DNA from 2 places in the Cupriavidus sp. USMAA2-4 genome. Region 1 is predicted to be linked to the other one. Evidence: riboswitches for the same ligand, from Rfam matches in the RefSeq annotation. Region 1 holds a riboswitch; the other holds the start of a gene.
The links. Region 1 has a riboswitch for glycine ahead of BKK79_RS34640 (D-amino acid dehydrogenase). Riboswitches for the same ligand answer to the same signal wherever they lie in the genome.
Positions count from the first base shown of each region.

Region 2: another riboswitch for glycine. It lies ahead of gcvT (glycine cleavage system aminomethyltransferase GcvT); the one in region 1 lies ahead of BKK79_RS34640 (D-amino acid dehydrogenase).

Region 1 covers NZ_CP017749.1:3,356,548-3,364,798, reverse strand. The annotation lists gene BKK79_RS34660 (AraC family transcriptional regulator) at 1-503, opposite strand, end outside; gene BKK79_RS34655 (Crp/Fnr family transcriptional regulator) at 593-1,312, opposite strand; gene BKK79_RS34650 (acyl-CoA synthetase) at 1,518-3,155, shown strand; gene BKK79_RS34645 (M20/M25/M40 family metallo-hydrolase) at 3,284-4,744, shown strand; gene BKK79_RS34640 (D-amino acid dehydrogenase) at 4,815-6,122, opposite strand; glycine riboswitch at 6,172-6,295, opposite strand; gene BKK79_RS34635 (sigma-54-dependent Fis family transcriptional regulator) at 6,716-8,251, shown strand, end outside.
Region 2 covers NZ_CP017748.1:2,659,434-2,667,684, reverse strand. The annotation lists gene BKK79_RS11630 (hypothetical protein) at 71-643, shown strand; gene BKK79_RS11625 (UvrD-helicase domain-containing protein) at 950-3,043, opposite strand; gene BKK79_RS11620 (glycine zipper 2TM domain-containing protein) at 3,356-3,598, shown strand; glycine riboswitch at 3,657-3,745, shown strand; glycine riboswitch at 3,767-3,904, shown strand; gene gcvT (glycine cleavage system aminomethyltransferase GcvT) at 4,001-5,128, shown strand; gene gcvH (glycine cleavage system protein GcvH) at 5,229-5,609, shown strand; gene gcvP (aminomethyl-transferring glycine dehydrogenase) at 5,702-8,251, shown strand, end outside.

The sequences.
Region 1 (8,251 bases):
AGGCGGCCGAGGCCGGCCGGCGTGGCGGTGTCGGGCGGCAGCCCCGGCACCGCCAGCGCATAGAGCGCGTGCGCCACGCGCTGCTCGCGCAGCAGGGCGTGCAGTGCCTCGCCCTCGGCGAACAGCCGCGCGCGCACCAGGCGCGGCGCCACGTGCCAGCGTTCGGCGGCCAGCGTGGCGTTCCAGGCCAGGCGGGGCTGCAGGAAGATCGCATGGGCCAGCGCGCGTGACCAGTATTTTTCCTGCCCGCCCGCCAGCAGCATGCGCGGGCAGGCCTGGTCGGGCACCGCGGTCAGCGTCAGCTCCACCGGCCGGCCGGGGCCGGCCTGCAGGTCGCAGTCGAAGTGGGCGAAGGCGGGGACCACGAAGGGATCGCCGGGCCGGACCTCGCGCCGCGCATTGGCATCGCGCAGCCGTGCCACGCCGCGCACGGCTTCCACGCGCACGGCGAAGGGGAAGCGCAGCCGGCTCAGGCGAAGTTCGGAGGGGATCTGGAAGGCCATGACGGGTCGGGAAGCCGGCGCGCTTCAGGCGCGCCGTGCCGGCATTGTATGCCGGCCGCGCGGTAGAGAGCTCATAGCACTCATAGCGCTCATAGCGCCGACAGCCCGAAGCGGCGCAACTGCTCGAGGTCGGTCACGCGGATGCTCTGGTAGGACAGGTCGACCATGCCGTCGGCGGCCAGGCGGCGCAGGGCCTGGTTGACGCGCTGGCGGGACAGGCCCGTGAGCAGGCCGATTTCCTCCTGCGACAGTTCCAGCACGGCGCTGGTGCGGGGATACAGCGCCGGATGGAAGAGCTGGGCGATGGCCTGGGCGACGCGCGCGTCGGCGCCCAGCAGGCGGTCGTTCTGCACCATGGCGATGAACTGCCCCATGCGTTCGTTGAGCTGGCGCACCACGAAGGAGGCGAAGGGCAGGCTTTCGCCGAGCAGCGTATGGAATACATCGTCCGGCACCAGCAGCACGCGTGAATCGCGGATGGCGATCACGTCGTAGCGGCGCGGTTCGCGCTTGAGCACGCTGCCTTCGCCGCACCAGCCGCCGGCCGGTACGCCGGAGAAGGTGCAGCCGCGGCCATCGGCGGTATAGACCGCCAGCTTGATCAGGCCGGTGTCGGCGCCGATCCAGTAGCGCGAGGTCTCGCCGCGGCGGGCGATGTAGGCGCCTGCCGCGTAGTCCTGCACCAGGGTCTGCCGTGCCGCCAGGGCCTGGTGGTGCGGCGCCAGCGCGTCGAACCACGCATGGCCGGCGAGCACGGCGGCGGCCTGCGGGGCAGGGCCGGGGTCGGCGGACGGGGGCTCGGTGGTCATGGCGGCAGGCGGCGGCAGGCGGAAAGCGGCTGGCAAGGCGGTGGCGGCGACAGGACGGCGGAAGCGCTGGAAGCGGCGGAATGCGGCGCGCGCGGCGCACTGTCATCCAGGCGACAGTGCGGCGGCGTGTGCGATGATAGCCTTGCAGCGCAAAAAGTAACAGCGCCGGGCGCGGTCCGCGCCGGCGCACGTGGAGACTCCAAGCATGCCGACCGACTTCGAGACGGGCCTGGGCAAGAACCCGGCCAATTTCGTTCCCCTCACTCCCATCGACTTCATCGCCCGCGCTGCCGAAGTGTATGGCGACCGGCTCGCCATCGTGCACGGCCCGGTGCGGCAGAACTGGCGCGACACCTACGCGCGCACCCGCCGCCTGGCCAGCGCGCTGGCCGCGGCCGGGGTGGGCAAGGGGGACACCGTGGCGGCGCTGCTGCCCAACACCCCGGCCATGATCGAGGCCCATTTCGGCGTGCCGATGGCGGGCGCGGTGCTCAATGCGCTCAATATCCGCCTGGACGCCGCCAACCTGCTGTTCATGCTGCGCCACGGCGAGGCGCGCGTGCTGCTGGCCGACACCGAGTTCGCCGACGTGGCGCGCCAGATGGCGCTGGAAGTGCCCGGCCTGAAGGTGATCGCCGTGCATGACGCGCTCGGCCCCGTGCCGGCCCAGCCCTTCGGCGAGACCGACTACGAGAGCTTCCTTGCTGGCGGCGACCCGGAATACGCCTGGCGCCTGCCGGACGACGAGTGGGATGCCATTGCCCTGAATTACACCTCGGGCACCACCGGCGACCCGAAGGGCGTGGTCTACCACCACCGCGGCGCGGCCATCAACGCGGTCTCCAACATCCTCGAATGGGACATGCCCAAGCATGCCGTCTACCTGTGGACGCTGCCGCTGTTCCATTGCAACGGCTGGTGCTTCCCGTGGACGGTGGCGGCCCGCGCCGGGGTCAACGTCTGCCTGCGCAAGTTCGAGCCCAAGCTGGTCTTCGACCTGATGCGCGATGAAGGCGTGACTCACTACTGCGCCGCGCCCATCGTCCATACCGCCCTGGTCAACGCGCCGGCGGCCTGGCGCGAAGGGCTGCGCGGGCCGGTGCGCGGCATGGTGGCGGGCGCGCCGCCGCCGGCCGCGGTGCTGGCGCAGATGGAGGCCATGGGCTTCGACCTGACCCACGTCTACGGCCTGACCGAGGTCTACGGCCCGGCCGCGGTGTGCGCCGAGCAGGACAGCTGGACGGCGCTGTCGCAGGAAGAACGTGCGGTGATGAAGGCCCGCCAGGGCGTGCGCTACCACCTGCAGTCGCAGGTGGCGGTGCTGGATCCCGACACCATGGAGCCGGTGCCGGCCGACGGCGAGACCATCGGCGAGATCATGTTCCGCGGCAATATCTGCATGAAGGGCTATCTCAAAAATGAGAAGGCCTCGCGCGAAGCCTTCGCCGGCGGCTGGTTCCACACCGGCGACCTGGGCGTGTGCATGCCTGACGGCTACGTCAAGATCAAGGACCGCAGCAAGGACATCATCATCTCCGGCGGCGAGAACATCTCCTCGGTCGAGGTCGAAGACGCGCTGTACCGCCATCCCGCGGTGCTGGCGGCGGCGGTGGTCGCCCAGCCCGACGCCAAGTGGGGCGAGACGCCATGCGCCTTCGTCGAGCTGAAGGAAGGCGCGAGCGTCACCGCCGAGGAACTGATGGCGCACTGCCGCTCGCTGCTGGCGGGCTTCAAGGTACCCAAGGCGGTCTATTTCGGGCCGCTGCCCAAGACCTCGACCGGGAAGATCCAGAAGTTCGAGCTGCGCCGCAAGGTCAAGTCGGACTCGGCCATCGACGTCTGATGCCCGCGGCCTGAGGCCCCAACCCTGGCCGCGGCGTTCCGCGGCCGTGCGTCCCGTGCGCGGGCGGCGCTGTGCGACAATGCCTCGCACCGGCCGCCCGCGCCGCTTCCCACCTGCCAGGACGCACCATGACCACCGACACGGCTGCACCGACCCGCGCGCCCGACAGCGCCGCGCTGCGCGACTTCGTCGAGCGCAAGTGGAACGACGAGATCGTCCCCGCGCTGACCGACTACATCGGCATTCCCGCCAAGAGTCCTGCCTTCGACGCCGACTGGGCACGCCACGGCCACCTGGAGCGCGTCGTCGCCGATGCCGCCGCCTGGGTCGAGCGCCAGCCGGTGCGCGGCCTCAAGCTGGAAGTGATCCGCCTGCCCGGGCGCACGCCGCTGCTCTATTTCGAGACGCCCGCCACGCGTTCGGGCAGCAGCGAGACCATCGTGCTGTACGGCCACCTCGACAAGCAGCCCGAGTTCGACGGCTGGCGCCGCGACCTCGGCCCCTGGACGCCCAAGATGGAGGACGGGCGCCTCTACGGCCGCGGCGGCGCCGACGACGGTTATGCCGTCTACGCCAGCATCGCGGCGCTGGCCGCGCTCGATGCGCAGGGCGTGGAGCGCCCGCGCTGCGTGGGCCTGATCGAGACCTGCGAGGAATCCGGCAGCTATGACCTGCTGCCGTATGTGGACGCGCTGCGCCAGCGCCTGGGGCGGGTCGGCCTGGTGGTCTGCCTGGATTCCGGCGCCGGCAACTACGACCAGTTGTGGCTGACCACCTCGCTGCGCGGCCTGGTGGTGGGCGACCTCGAAGTGGAGGTGCTGGAGGAGGGCATCCACTCGGGCTCCTATGGCGGCATCGCGCCGTCCAGCTTCCGCGTGATGCGCCAGTTGTTCGAGCGCCTGGAGGATGCCGCCACCGGCAATATCCTGCCCGACGCCTTCCATTGCCCGGTTCCGGCCGACCGCCTGCGCGAGACCGAGGCGGCCGCGCGCATCCTCGGCGAGGCGGTGTGGAAGGGCATGCCCTGGTCGTGCGGCCAGGACGGCCGGCCGGTGCTGCCGGTGGTGGCCGATCCGCAGGAAGTGCTGCTCAACGCCAACTGGCGGCCCTCGCTGTCGGTCACCGGCGCCGCCGGCCTGCCGTCGCTGGCGGATGCCGGCAATGTGCTGCGCCCGCGCACGGCCTTCAAGCTGTCGCTGCGCCTGCCGCCGCTGGTCGACGCCGCGCGGGCGGCGGCCGATCTCAAGGCCCTGCTCGAACTGGACCCGCCCTACAACGCCAAGGTCACCTTCAAGCCCGCCGCCGGCGCGGCCAACGGCTGGAACGCGCCCGGCCTGGCGCCCTGGCTGGAACAGGCCATGAACACAGCCTCGCGCACCCACTTCGGCCATGACCTGGCCTATATCGGCCAGGGCGGCACCATCCCCTTGATGAACACATTGCAGGCCGGCTTCCCGTCGGCGCAGTTCATGGTGTGCGGCGTGCTGGGGCCGAAGTCCAATGCCCACGGTCCCAACGAGTTCTTGCACGTGCCCTACGCGCGCAAGCTGACGGCGGCCGTCGCCGAGGTGATCGCGGCGGCGCCCTGAGACACCCTCCCGTCGCCCGCTTCCTGCCACAAGCCTTCGGGCGACGGATAGACAGCGTTTGCGCGGGCGCTCAGCGCGCGCTGGCGCCGGTGGCCGCCACCGCCGCCACGCGCCGCTGGGGCAGGGCGCCGCTGAAGGCGAAGTCCACCTCCGGGGCGCGGCCGCTGATGATGTCGGCGATGGCGCGCCCGGAGCCGCAGCCATGCGTCCAGCCCAGCGTGCCGTGGCCGGTGTTCAGGTAGAGCCCCGCCACGCTGCTGGCGCCGATGTACGGCACGTTGCCCGGCGTGGCCGGGCGCAGTCCGGTCCAGTAGCGCGCCAGTTCCGGGCGGCTCATGCCCGGGAAGATCTCCAGCGTGCGGCGCACGATGGCTTCGCAGCGCAGCGGATTGAGTTCCATCGCATAGCCGTTAAGCTCCGCCGTGCCGGCGATGCGCAGGCGGTCGCCGAAGCGGGAGAAGACCAGCTTGTACTCGTCGTCGGTCAGGCTGACGCTGGGCGCCCGTTCCGCATCGAGCACCGGCAGCGTCGCCGAGTAGCCCTTGGCGGGATAGATATCGAGCTTGATCCCCAGCGGCCGCGCCAGCAGCGGGCTGAAGCTGCCCAGCGCCAGCACGTAGGCATCGGCGCTTTCGAGCTGGTAGGCGCCGCTGTCGTCGGCATATTCCACCGCCCGCATGCCGCCGCCGTCGGCATGCAGCCGCTGCACGCGCACGCCGTAGCGGAAGCGCACGCCGGCCGCCTCGCAACGCGCCGCCAGCGCGGTGGTGAAGCGGTGCACGTCGCCCGACTCGTCCGCGCTGGTGTAGGTGGCGCCGGCCAGGCGCGGCGCGATGGCGGCCAGCGCCGGTTCGATGCGCACCACTTCGTCGGCACCGATGACCTGGCGTTCGCAGCCGAGCTCGCGCATGATGCGGGCCGGCTCGATGGCGGCATCGAACTCCTTGGCGCTGGTGTAGAAGTGGAGGATGCCGCGGCTGAGGTGGTCGTACTCGATGCCTGTTTCGGCGCGCAGCGCCTGCAGGCTGGCGCGGCTGTAGGTGCCCAGGTTGAGCAACTGGATCATGTTGTGGGTGGAGCGGCGCGCCGAGCATTCGCGCAGGAACTTCAGGCCCCAGGACCACTGTGCGGGATCGGCGCGCAGGCGGAACAGCAGCGGCGCATCCTCCTTGCCCAGCCAGCGCAGCAGTTTCCACGGCGCGGCGGGATTGGCCCAGGGTTCGGCATGGCTGACGGAGATCTGGCCGCCGTTGCCGAAGCTGGTTTCGCGCGCCGCGCCGGCATTGCGTTCGAGCACCACCACTTCGTGGCCAGCCTTGGCGAGATACCAGGCCGAGGCCACGCCGATCACGCCCGCGCCCATCACGATGACTTTCATTTCTCTGGCTCCAGGAAAGCAAAAAGGGGCAGGCGTGCGGTGTCGCACGCCTGCCCCCACTGTCCTTTTGCCTGAGAGATTCGCCTGGTCCACCCGGACTTCGGCTTGCCCCTTCGGCGGCCGCCGGCGCTGGTGTCTGCCAGCCTGCCGCGACGCTCTCCAGTTGGTTCGGTATCCAGTCTGTTGCACCTGAGCGTTTCGGGGGTACGCCTTCGGTAGGAGCGGCACCGGCAGCCTGCCGGGATGCTCCGTTCTCCTGGAACGCGCACCATAGCATGGGCCTGAGCCGGGCGGCAAGCCCCCGCGCCGGGTGGCGCGGGCAGCACGCCGGGCGAGGCGGGGCGGGCGCGGCGGCGGCCGGTGTGCGGACGCTGTGCCGACCCGCTTGTCTCATCCTGAGACACCGCGTGGATCGAAGCGAGACGGTGGCCGCACGCGCCGCGCCGGCGGCCTCGGGGAAAACGAGCAGGCGCGCGCCGGCGCGCTTGAAATCGCCCGGGGCCTCACCTAAAGTCATCCACCACCCGGGCGCCGCCCCGCGCGATGCGCGCCGCCGGGCACAACATAACAAGCCGCACGGAGACAGCCCCCCAATGAGGCAAGCCGCAGACAGCCTTCCCCTCGACGTGCGCACCGCGCGGCGCCAGTTCTTCGACGGCCGGCTGGTGCCGCCCGGCACCATCCCCGAGCGCATCGCCAGTTCCTGGCAGCGTGCCGCCACCTACGGGCTGCGCCCGGGCGACCGCGCGCTCGGCACCAACTTCGTCACGCACAGCCAGTTGCGCCGGCTCGAAGCGGAGCACCAGGCCCTGATCGCCTGCGCCGAAGAGGATATGGCGATCCTGGCGGGCGCGTTTCCGTCGCGCCACTGGCTGGTGTTCTGCACCAACGCCGAAGGCGTGATCGTCAGTTCCACCGTACAGGGGGGCGCCGGGCCGTCGCAGGCGCGCGCGCTGGTGGGTGGCAAGCGCGTCAGCGAGGCGGCGCTGGGCACCAATGCGCCGGCCTGCGTGCTGAGCGAAGGCGGCCTGCCGATCGAGATCCGCCGCGGCGAGCACTATCTCGAAGAACTGATCGACGTGGTCTGCGCGGCGGCGCCCATCCATGATCCGCACGACAGGCTGGTCGGCGTGCTGGATATCACGGGCTTCGGCATCGACCTGCCGGCCTACGCGCTCAGCCGCGTGCAGGCCGCCGCCATGTCGATCGAGAACCGCATGTACGCCGGCATGGCCGGCTGCCGCATCCTGCGCCTGCACCACGATCCGCGCATGCTGGGCACGCCCGCCGAAGGCATCGTCGCCATTTCGCGCGACGACGTGATCGTCGCGGCCAACCGCGCGGCGCGCCAGATGCTGGGGCGGCCGGGCGGGACCTGGGCGCCGCGCGCGCTCGACGAGGTCTTTGCCGGCGGGCTGCGCGCTGCGGCCGCCGGCGCGACGGGCGCGGCGACGCTGAACGGACGTGGGGGCGAGCGCTATTTCGTCGCGCTGGAGCCTGCGCCGGCTCCAACACGGGCGCAGGCCGCGACGCCGGGCGCGGGCGCGCCACGGCCATCCATGCCGGCGGCCGCCGGCGCGGCGCAGGGTTGCGTGCTGGCCGACGCCAGGCTGGCGCGGCTGTTCGGCAAGGCGGCCACGGTCCTGCGCGAGCAGGTGCCGGTGATCCTGCTGGGCGAAACCGGCACCGGCAAGAGCATGCTGGCACGCGCGCTGCACGAGGCCAGCCGGCCGGGCCGCGCCTTCGTCTCGCTCAATTGCTCGGCGATCCCGGAAGGGCTGGCCGAAGCCGAGCTGTTCGGCTATGAGGAGGGCGCCTTCACCGGCGGCCGCAAGGGCGGCAGCATCGGCAAGATCGAGCAGGCCAGCCACGGCACCCTGTTCCTGGACGAGATCGGCGACATGCCGCTGGCGCTGCAGGCGCGCCTGCTGAGCGTGCTGCAGGATCGCAGCGTGACGCGCGTGGGCGGCCATCGCGCGATCCCGGTGGACATCTCGGTGATCTGTGCCACCCATCGCGACCTGCCGGCGCTGGTGCGCGCCGGCGCCTTCCGCGAGGACCTGCTGTACCGCCTCAACGGCCTCTCGGTGCAGGTGCCGGCCTTGCGCGAGCGCACCGACCTGGCCGAA
Region 2 (8,251 bases), on a different replicon from region 1:
GGCCATGCGCCGCTTGTTCCCGACCCTGCCATCCGGGGCCGACATCCTTCGTTGTTCACGGAGCCAAACCATGACACGCCCGACCCGCCTTCGGGACGCGCTGCGCCGCGTCCGCTTCCTCCTCAGCCTTGCCGTGCTCGGCGGCGCCTGCTCGCTGGCCTTGCCGGCCCATGCGCTGCAGAACGCCTCGTCCGATCCACCCGCCCGGCCCGGGCCGAACCTTGCACCGCGCGAGGCACTCGGCCTGAATGCCGCGCAGAACGCGCTGTGGCAGGCCGCCGAGTCCGCCACGCGTGAAGCACACGCCCATGCGCTGGAGCTGCGCGCGCGCTTCCTGCGTGAAAGCGGCGACCCCGAGGGCATGCGCGACGGCAGCGCACCGCTGCGCCCGCGCGTCCAGGCGATGGAGCGGCTGCACGATGCGCTGGAGAAGGACCGCCGCGCGGTCGATGAACGCTGGCTGGCGCTGGATGAGAGCCTCGATGCGTCCCAGCGGCGCCGCTTGCGCGCGATGCCCCAGGTGGCGCACTGGCTGGGCCTGATGCCGCCGATGCATGCCATGCACGAGCTGGAGATGGGCCGTCCCGGCGGGCCGGAAGGCAGGGACCGGGCGGGCCCCGGCTTCGACGGGCCGCCGCACTGAGCGCTGCCGGGAGTATCGCGGCGCGCGTGCCACGCCTCGCCGCACCCTGCCGACCTGGCTGCTGCATGCGTGGCGCCGCGGCGTGCAGCGATCGGCGGTGACCGGAATGTGGATAAAAGAACGCCCCCGCGCTTTGGGCCGGGGGCGTCAAACAGGGAAGAACCGGGCACGCATGCCCGACCGCGCAGGACAGAAGGGTTAAGCCCCGCACGGTACCCGCAGCACAAGGCCGCGGACGGGGGTGATCCTAGTCGGCGCGCCGGGGCCGGTCTTGTCTATCTCGTATCCCTATGTATCGACTTTGTATCAGACCCCGGCCTTTCCGTTACCGAGCAGCGCCTTGAGTCCGGCCAGGCGGTCCTTGGGGCTCATGGCCGGGGCCGTGTCCTTGGGCGCCGGCGCCTCTTCCAGCTTCATTTCACCGATGAAGCGCGACGGCTGGCAGGAATAGGTGTCGCGCGCGCGCTTGCGCTTCTTGCACCAGCTGATGTGCAGGCTGCGCTGGGCACGCGTGATGCCGACGTACATCAGGCGGCGCTCTTCCTCGACCTTCTCGTCGCTCATGTCCTCGTCCTCGCGGCAATGGGGCAGGATGCCCTCCTCCACGCCGACCAGGAACACATGCGGGTACTCCAGGCCCTTGGAGGCATGCAACGTCGACAGCCGCACCGCGTCGGGATCTTCTTCGCGGCCCTCGAGCATGCTCATCAGTGCCACCGTCTGTGTCAGCTCGAGCAGGTTCTTGCCCTCGTCGCCGAAGCCGTCGGCGGTGTCGTAGCCAGTGGCCTCGCCCGTGCCGTCGCCACCCTCGGGCTTGGTGCCCTTGCGCTTGAGCCAATCGAGGAATTCCAGCGTGGTGGTCCACCTGGACTGTGCCTGGCGCTCGTCGAAGGTGTCGTAGAGGTAGGCCTCGTAGTGGATGCCTTCCATCAGGTCGTCGAGCACCTGCGTGGCCGGGTCTTTGGCGGCGCGCGCGGCCAGCCGCACCATCGACTCGCAGAACACGCGCAGCGGCTCCAGCTGGCGCGGCTGCAGCTTGCCTTCGATGCCGCCCATCATGGCCGCCTCGAACAGCGAGACCTTGGCCTGGCCGGCGAAGGTGCCCAGCACCTCCAATGTGGTATTGCCGACGCCGCGCCGCGGCGTGGTGATGGCGCGGATGAAAGCAGGGTCGTCGTCCGGATTGGCGATCAGGCGCAGGTAGGCGCAGATGTCCTTGATTTCCGCCTTGTCGAAGAAGCTCTGCCCGCCCGACAGCACATAGGGAATGCGTTCGCGGCGCAGGATCTGCTCGAACAGGCGTGCCTGGTGATTGCCGCGGTACAGGATGGCATAGTCGCGGAACTGCGCGCGGCGCTCGAACTTGTGGGCCGACAGGCGGAACACCACGGACTCCGCCTCATGCTCCTCGTCGTTCATCGGGTTGATGGCGACCGGGTCGCCCATGCCGTGCTCGCTCCACAACTTCTTGTCGAACAGCTTCGGATTGTTGGCGATGACGGCGTTGGCCGCTTCGAGGATGCGCACCGTGGAGCGGTAGTTCTGCTCCAGCTTGATCACTTTCAGGTCGGGGAAATCGGTCTGCAGCAGGCGCAGGTTGTCGAGCGTGGCGCCGCGCCAGCCGTAGATGGCCTGGTCATCGTCGCCGACCGCGGTGAAGGCCGGCGCGCGCAGGTGCGAGCCACCCGCCAGCAGCTTGAGCAGCTGGTACTGGCAGGCATTGGTGTCCTGGTACTCGTCGACCAGGAAGTAGCGCAGGCGGTTCTGCCACTTCAGGCGCACCGTCTCGTCGCGCGCGAACAGTTCGGCCGGCAGGCGGATCAGGTCGTCGAAATCCACCGCCTGGTAGGCATGCAGCGTGGCCACGTAGTTGCGGTAGACCAGCGCGGCCTGGTGCTGGTCGGCATCGGCGGCCTGCGCGATGGCCGCTTCGGGATCGACCATGCCGTTCTTCCACAGCGAGATCGTGCCCTGCACGCTGCGGATCAGCTTCTTGTCGGTGGTGCCGAGCTGTTCCTGCACCAGCCCGAAGCAATCGTCCGAGTCCATGATCGAGAACTGCGGCTTCAGGCCCACGTGCTCGGCCTCGGCGCGCAGGATCTGCACGCCGAGGGAGTGGAAGGTACAGACCGTCAGCTGCTTGAGCGGCAGACGCTTGCCTTCGCGCGTGGTCTTGCCTTCCATCAGCTTGCCGATGCGCTCCTGCATCTCCTTCGCCGCCTTGTTGGTGAAGGTGACGGCGGCGATGTGGCGGGGCTCGAAGCCCTTGTCCTCGATCAGGTGGGCGATCTTCTGCGTGATCACCCTGGTCTTGCCCGAGCCGGCGCCGGCCAGTACCAGGCAGGGACCATCGAGATAGCGGACAGCTTCGGATTGGGCGGGATTGAGTCCGTGGGTCATGCGCGGGAAGACAGCGTGGAAGTGTGACGGGAACGGCCGGGCCGCGGATGCGGTGCGGCGTGTGCAGGATCCGGCGCGCCTCGGCACCGTGCAAGCGGAGGATGTTAACACGCGCCGCCGCCGGGCCAGGCTGCTCGACGAGGCCTTTGTCCCCGGCCGTCATGTAACGCGCCGTAATGCTCTGTAATGAAAAGTAATGGCCGGGATCGCGTCCCGGATGGCGGTCTCTAAGAAGGATAGAGAGCTTGTATGACGGCTGCTCCAACACTGCTTCAACCAGGTGTGGCCTCATCATCACAAGGGAGCTGTCCTATGCGAACACAGAAGCGAGCACGTCCGGCTCTGGCCAAGGCCATCCTGATCAGCGCCACGCTGGTGGCGTTCGCCGGCTGCGCGGACATGTCGCCCAAGCAGCGCAACACCGCCATCGGCGCCGGTATCGGCGCGGTCGGGGGTGCAGTGCTGACTGGCGGCGATGCGCTGGGCACCGTCGGCGGCGCGGCCGTGGGCGGTGTCATCGGCAACGTCACCACCCCGAACCGCAGGGGCCGGTGAGCCCTGCCCCGCCGGCCCGGGGCGCGTTGACAAAGCGGGGGGCGTCCCGTACATTGCGCGCATCCGGCCGGGAGAGCGCGCGAGGCATCGCGCCGCCGAAGGGGTATCACCCGAAAACTCTCAGGCACCATGGACTGGTCGGATCGGCGGGCAATATGCACACGATGCACGCCGTACTCTGGAGAGCGACACCCGCCATCGTTCGCATGAATGACGGTGAGCGTGTCCACCGAAGGGGCGCGCAGGGCCCGGTTCCGCCAGGAGCCACCCTGTAATCTCTCAGGTATCGAGGACAGAGGGGTCATCCGCCGCAGCGGATTCGCAGCGCGACGCGCGCGAGCCATGCGGCGGATGGCCCTTTTTTCGTTTTCGCAACCGCAGAGATCCGTCCCCGAGGAACCCATGACGCTCCAGGCCACGCCCCTCAATGCCATCCACCGCGCCCTCGGCGCCCGCATGGTCGACTTCGGCGGCTGGGACATGCCGGTCAACTACGGCTCCCAGATCGAGGAACACCACGCCGTGCGCAGCGACGCCGGCATGTTCGACGTCTCCCACATGTGCGTGGTCGACCTCGCCGGTCCCCACGTGCGCGCCTTCCTGCGCGGCCTGCTGGCCAACAACGTGGACAAGCTGCAGACGCCGGGCAAGGCGCTCTACTCCTGCATGCTCGACGACAAGGGCCACGTCATCGACGACCTGATCGTCTACTTCTTCGCCGAAGACCGCTTCCGCCTGGTGGTCAACGCCAGCACCGCACCCACCGATATCGAATGGATCCGCGCCCGTAATGCCGCCACCGGCAGCGGAGTCGCGATCACGCCGCGGCGCGCCGACAACGCCCCCGCGGGCGTGGCGCCGCTGGCCATCGTCGCGGTGCAGGGCCCGAACGCGCGCGCCAAGGTATGGGGCGCCTTCCCCAGCACCCAGCCGAGCGAAGCGCTCAAGCCCTTCAACGCCCTCGTGGTGCAGGACCCGGCCATCGGCGAAATCATGGTCGCACGCACCGGCTACACCGGCGAGGACGGCTTCGAGCTGGTGGTGCCGGCCGACAACGTCGCCGCGGTGTGGGAAAAGCTGGATGCCGCCGGCGTGCGCCCGGCCGGCCTGGGCGCGCGCGACACGCTGCGCCTGGAAGCGGGCATGAACCTGTATGGACAGGACATGGATATCCACACTTCGCCGCTGGATGCGGGCCTGGCCTGGACCGTCGACCTGCAGAGCGAACGCGACTTCACCGGCAAGGCCGCCCTGCTGGCCGACGGCCAGAAGGCCGCCTTCGCCGGCCTGGTCCTGCGCGACAAGGGCGGCGTGCTGCGCGCCCACCAGACCGTCGTCACGCCCGCTGGCAACGGCGAGACCACCAGCGGCACCTTCAGCCCGACCCTGTCCCTTTCGATCGCCTTCGCCCGCCTGCCGCTGGGCGCGCAACCCGGCGACAGCGTCGAAGTGGAGATCCGCGGCCGCAAGCTGGCGGCGACTGTGGTTAAACTGCCGTTTGTGCGCAATGGCAAGGCACTCGTGAGCTGACGCTCGCAACGGTCAAACAAGGTCAAGAGCCAACGGTCATGGCGCGCCCGCGCGCGGGCGCGCCCAGAACAGACGAACCAACCGAATCCGGAGAATCCACATGAACTTCCCCCCCGAACTCAAGTACACCGAGTCGCATGAGTGGGTGCGCGTCGAAGCCGACGGCACGCTGACCATCGGCATCACGGACCATGCGCAGGACGCGCTGGGCGACATCGTCTTCCTCGAGCTGCCCGAAGTGGGCCGCAGCGTCGGCGCCGGCGACGCGCTGGCCGTGGTCGAGTCGGTCAAGGCCGCCTCCGACATCTACGCGCCGGTGGCCGGCGAGGTCATCGCCATCAACGACGCCGCCAGCGCCGAGCCGGAGAGCGTCAACGCCAACGCCTTCGAGGCCTGGCTGTTCAAGCTGAAGCCGGCCAACGCCGACGACGTCAACGGCCTGATGTCGGCCGACGCCTACAAGGCCAGCGTCGGCGCCTGACGCCGCGCGGCCCCGGCGACGGGGCCGCCGAGACCGAACGACCGCGCGGCGGCCGGCCGACCACCGGCGCCGCGCCTGACGAGACCCCTGCCATGAATGCCCCGCTGCCCATGAACGCCGCCCACGCCCGTCCCACGCTGGCCGAACTGGAGGCGCGCGACGCCTTCGCCGGACGCCACATCGGCCCCGACGCCGCCGAACAACAGCACATGCTGAAGATGCTCGGCTACGACAGCCGCGCCGCGCTGATCGACGCCGTGATCCCCGCCGCCATCCGCCGCCGCGACCCGCTGCCGCTGGGCGAGTTCGCCGAGCCGCTCAGCGAGGAAGCCGCGCTGGCCAGGCTGCGCGCCCTCGCCGGCAAGAACAAGGTGTTCAAGAGCTTCATCGGCCAGGGCTACTACGACACGCATACACCCGCCGTGGTGTTGCGCAATATCTTCGAGAACCCGGCCTGGTACACCGCTTACACGCCCTACCAGCCCGAGATCTCGCAGGGCCGCCTGGAAGCGATGCTGAACTTCCAGCAGATGGTCACCGACCTGACCGGCCTCGACATCGCCAATGCCTCGATGCTGGACGAGGGCACCGCCGCCGCCGAGGCGATGACGCTGCTGCAGCGCGTCAACAAGCATGCCTCGCAGACCTTCTACGTCGCCGACGACGTGCTGCCGCAGACGCTGGAAGTGGTACGCACGCGCGCCAAGCCGCTCGGCATCGAGGTCAAGGTCGGGCCCGCCGCCGAGGCCGCGGGTGCGCATGCCTTCGGCGTGCTGCTGCAATATCCCGGCGTCAACGGCGACGTCAATGACTACCGCGCCATCGCCGACGCCGTGCATGCCGCCGGCGGCCTGGTGGTGGCCGCCGCCGACCTGCTCGCGCTGACCCTGCTGGCCGCGCCCGGCGAATGGGGTGCCGACGTCGCGGTGGGCAACTCGCAGCGTTTCGGCGTGCCGCTCGGCTTCGGCGGCCCGCACGCCGGCTACATGGCGGTCAAGGACGCGTTCAAGCGCTCGATGCCGGGCCGCCTGGTCGGCGTGACCGTCGACGCGCAAGGCAACAAGGCCTACCGCCTGGCCCTGCAGACGCGCGAGCAGCACATCCGCCGCGAGAAAGCCACTTCGAACATCTGCACCGCGCAGGTACTGCTGGCGGTGATGGCCTCGATGTACGCGGTCTACCACGGCCCGGCCGGCCTCAAGCGCATCGCGCAGCGCGTGCACCGCCTGACGGCGACGCTGGCCGCCGGCCTGGAAGCACTTGGCTTCGCGCGCGCCAATGCCACCTTCTTCGACACACTGACGCTCGAGACCGGCTTCAACACCGAGGCCATCCATGCCGCCGCCAGCGCGCGCGGCATCAACCTGCGCCATGCCGGCGCCACCCGCGTCGGCGTATCGCTCGACGAGACCGCCACGCGCGAGGACGTCATCGCGCTGTGGGAGATCTTCTCGCATGGCAAGCCCCTGCCGGCCTCGCTCGCCTTCGATGCCATCGAGGCCGCGGCGCAGGACGCCTTCCCCGACGGCCTGGCCCGCCAGAGCGCCTACCTGACGCACCCGGTGTTCAACACGCACCACGCCGAGCACGAGATGCTGCGCTACCTGCGCATGCTGGCCGACAAGGACCTCGCGCTCGACCGCACCATGATCCCGCTGGGCTCGTGCACGATGAAGCTGAACGCCACCAGCGAGATGATCCCGGTGACGTGGCCCGAGTTCAGCCGTATCCACCCGTTCGCGCCGCTGGACCAGACCGTCGGTTACCGCGAGATGATCGACCAGCTCGAGGCGATGCTGTGCGCCGCCACCGGCTATGCCGCCGTCAGCCTGCAGCCGAACGCCGGCTCGCAGGGCGAGTACGCCGGCCTGCTGATCATCCACGCCTACCATGCCAGCCGCGGCGAGAGCCACCGCGACATCTGCCTGATCCCGTCCTCGGCGCACGGCACCAACCCGGCGTCGGCGCAGATGGCCGGCATGAAGGTGGTGGTGGTGGCCTGCGACGAGAACGGCAACGTCGACCTGGACGACCTGGCGAAGAAGGCCGAGCAGCACAGCAGCAACCTGGCGGCCATCATGATCACCTACCCGTCCACGCACGGCGTGTTCGAGCAGGGCGTGCAGCAGATCTGCGAGATCGTGCACCGCCACGGCGGCCAGGTCTACGTGGACGGCGCCAACATGAACGCCATGGTCGGTACTGCCGCGCCTGGACAGTTCGGCGGCGACGTCTCGCACCTGAACCTGCACAAGACCTTCTGCATCCCGCACGGCGGCGGCGGCCCTGGCGTGGGCCCGGTGGCGGTCGGCGCGCACCTGGCGGACTTCCTGCCCAACCAGGACAGCGTGGGCTACCGCCGCGACGACAACGGCATCGGCGGCGTGTCCGCCGCGCCATTCGGCTCGGCCAGCATCCTGCCGATCTCGTGGATGTACGTCGCCATGATGGGCTCGGCCGGCCTGACCGCCGCCACCGAGAATGCCATCCTCGCCGCCAACTACGTCGCCAAGCGCCTGTCGCCCCACTACCCGGTGCTGTACACGGGCCAGCACGGCCTGGTGGCGCACGAGTGCATCCTGGACCTGCGTCCGCTGCAGAAAGTCACCGGCATCAGCAACGAGGACGTGGCCAAGCGCCTG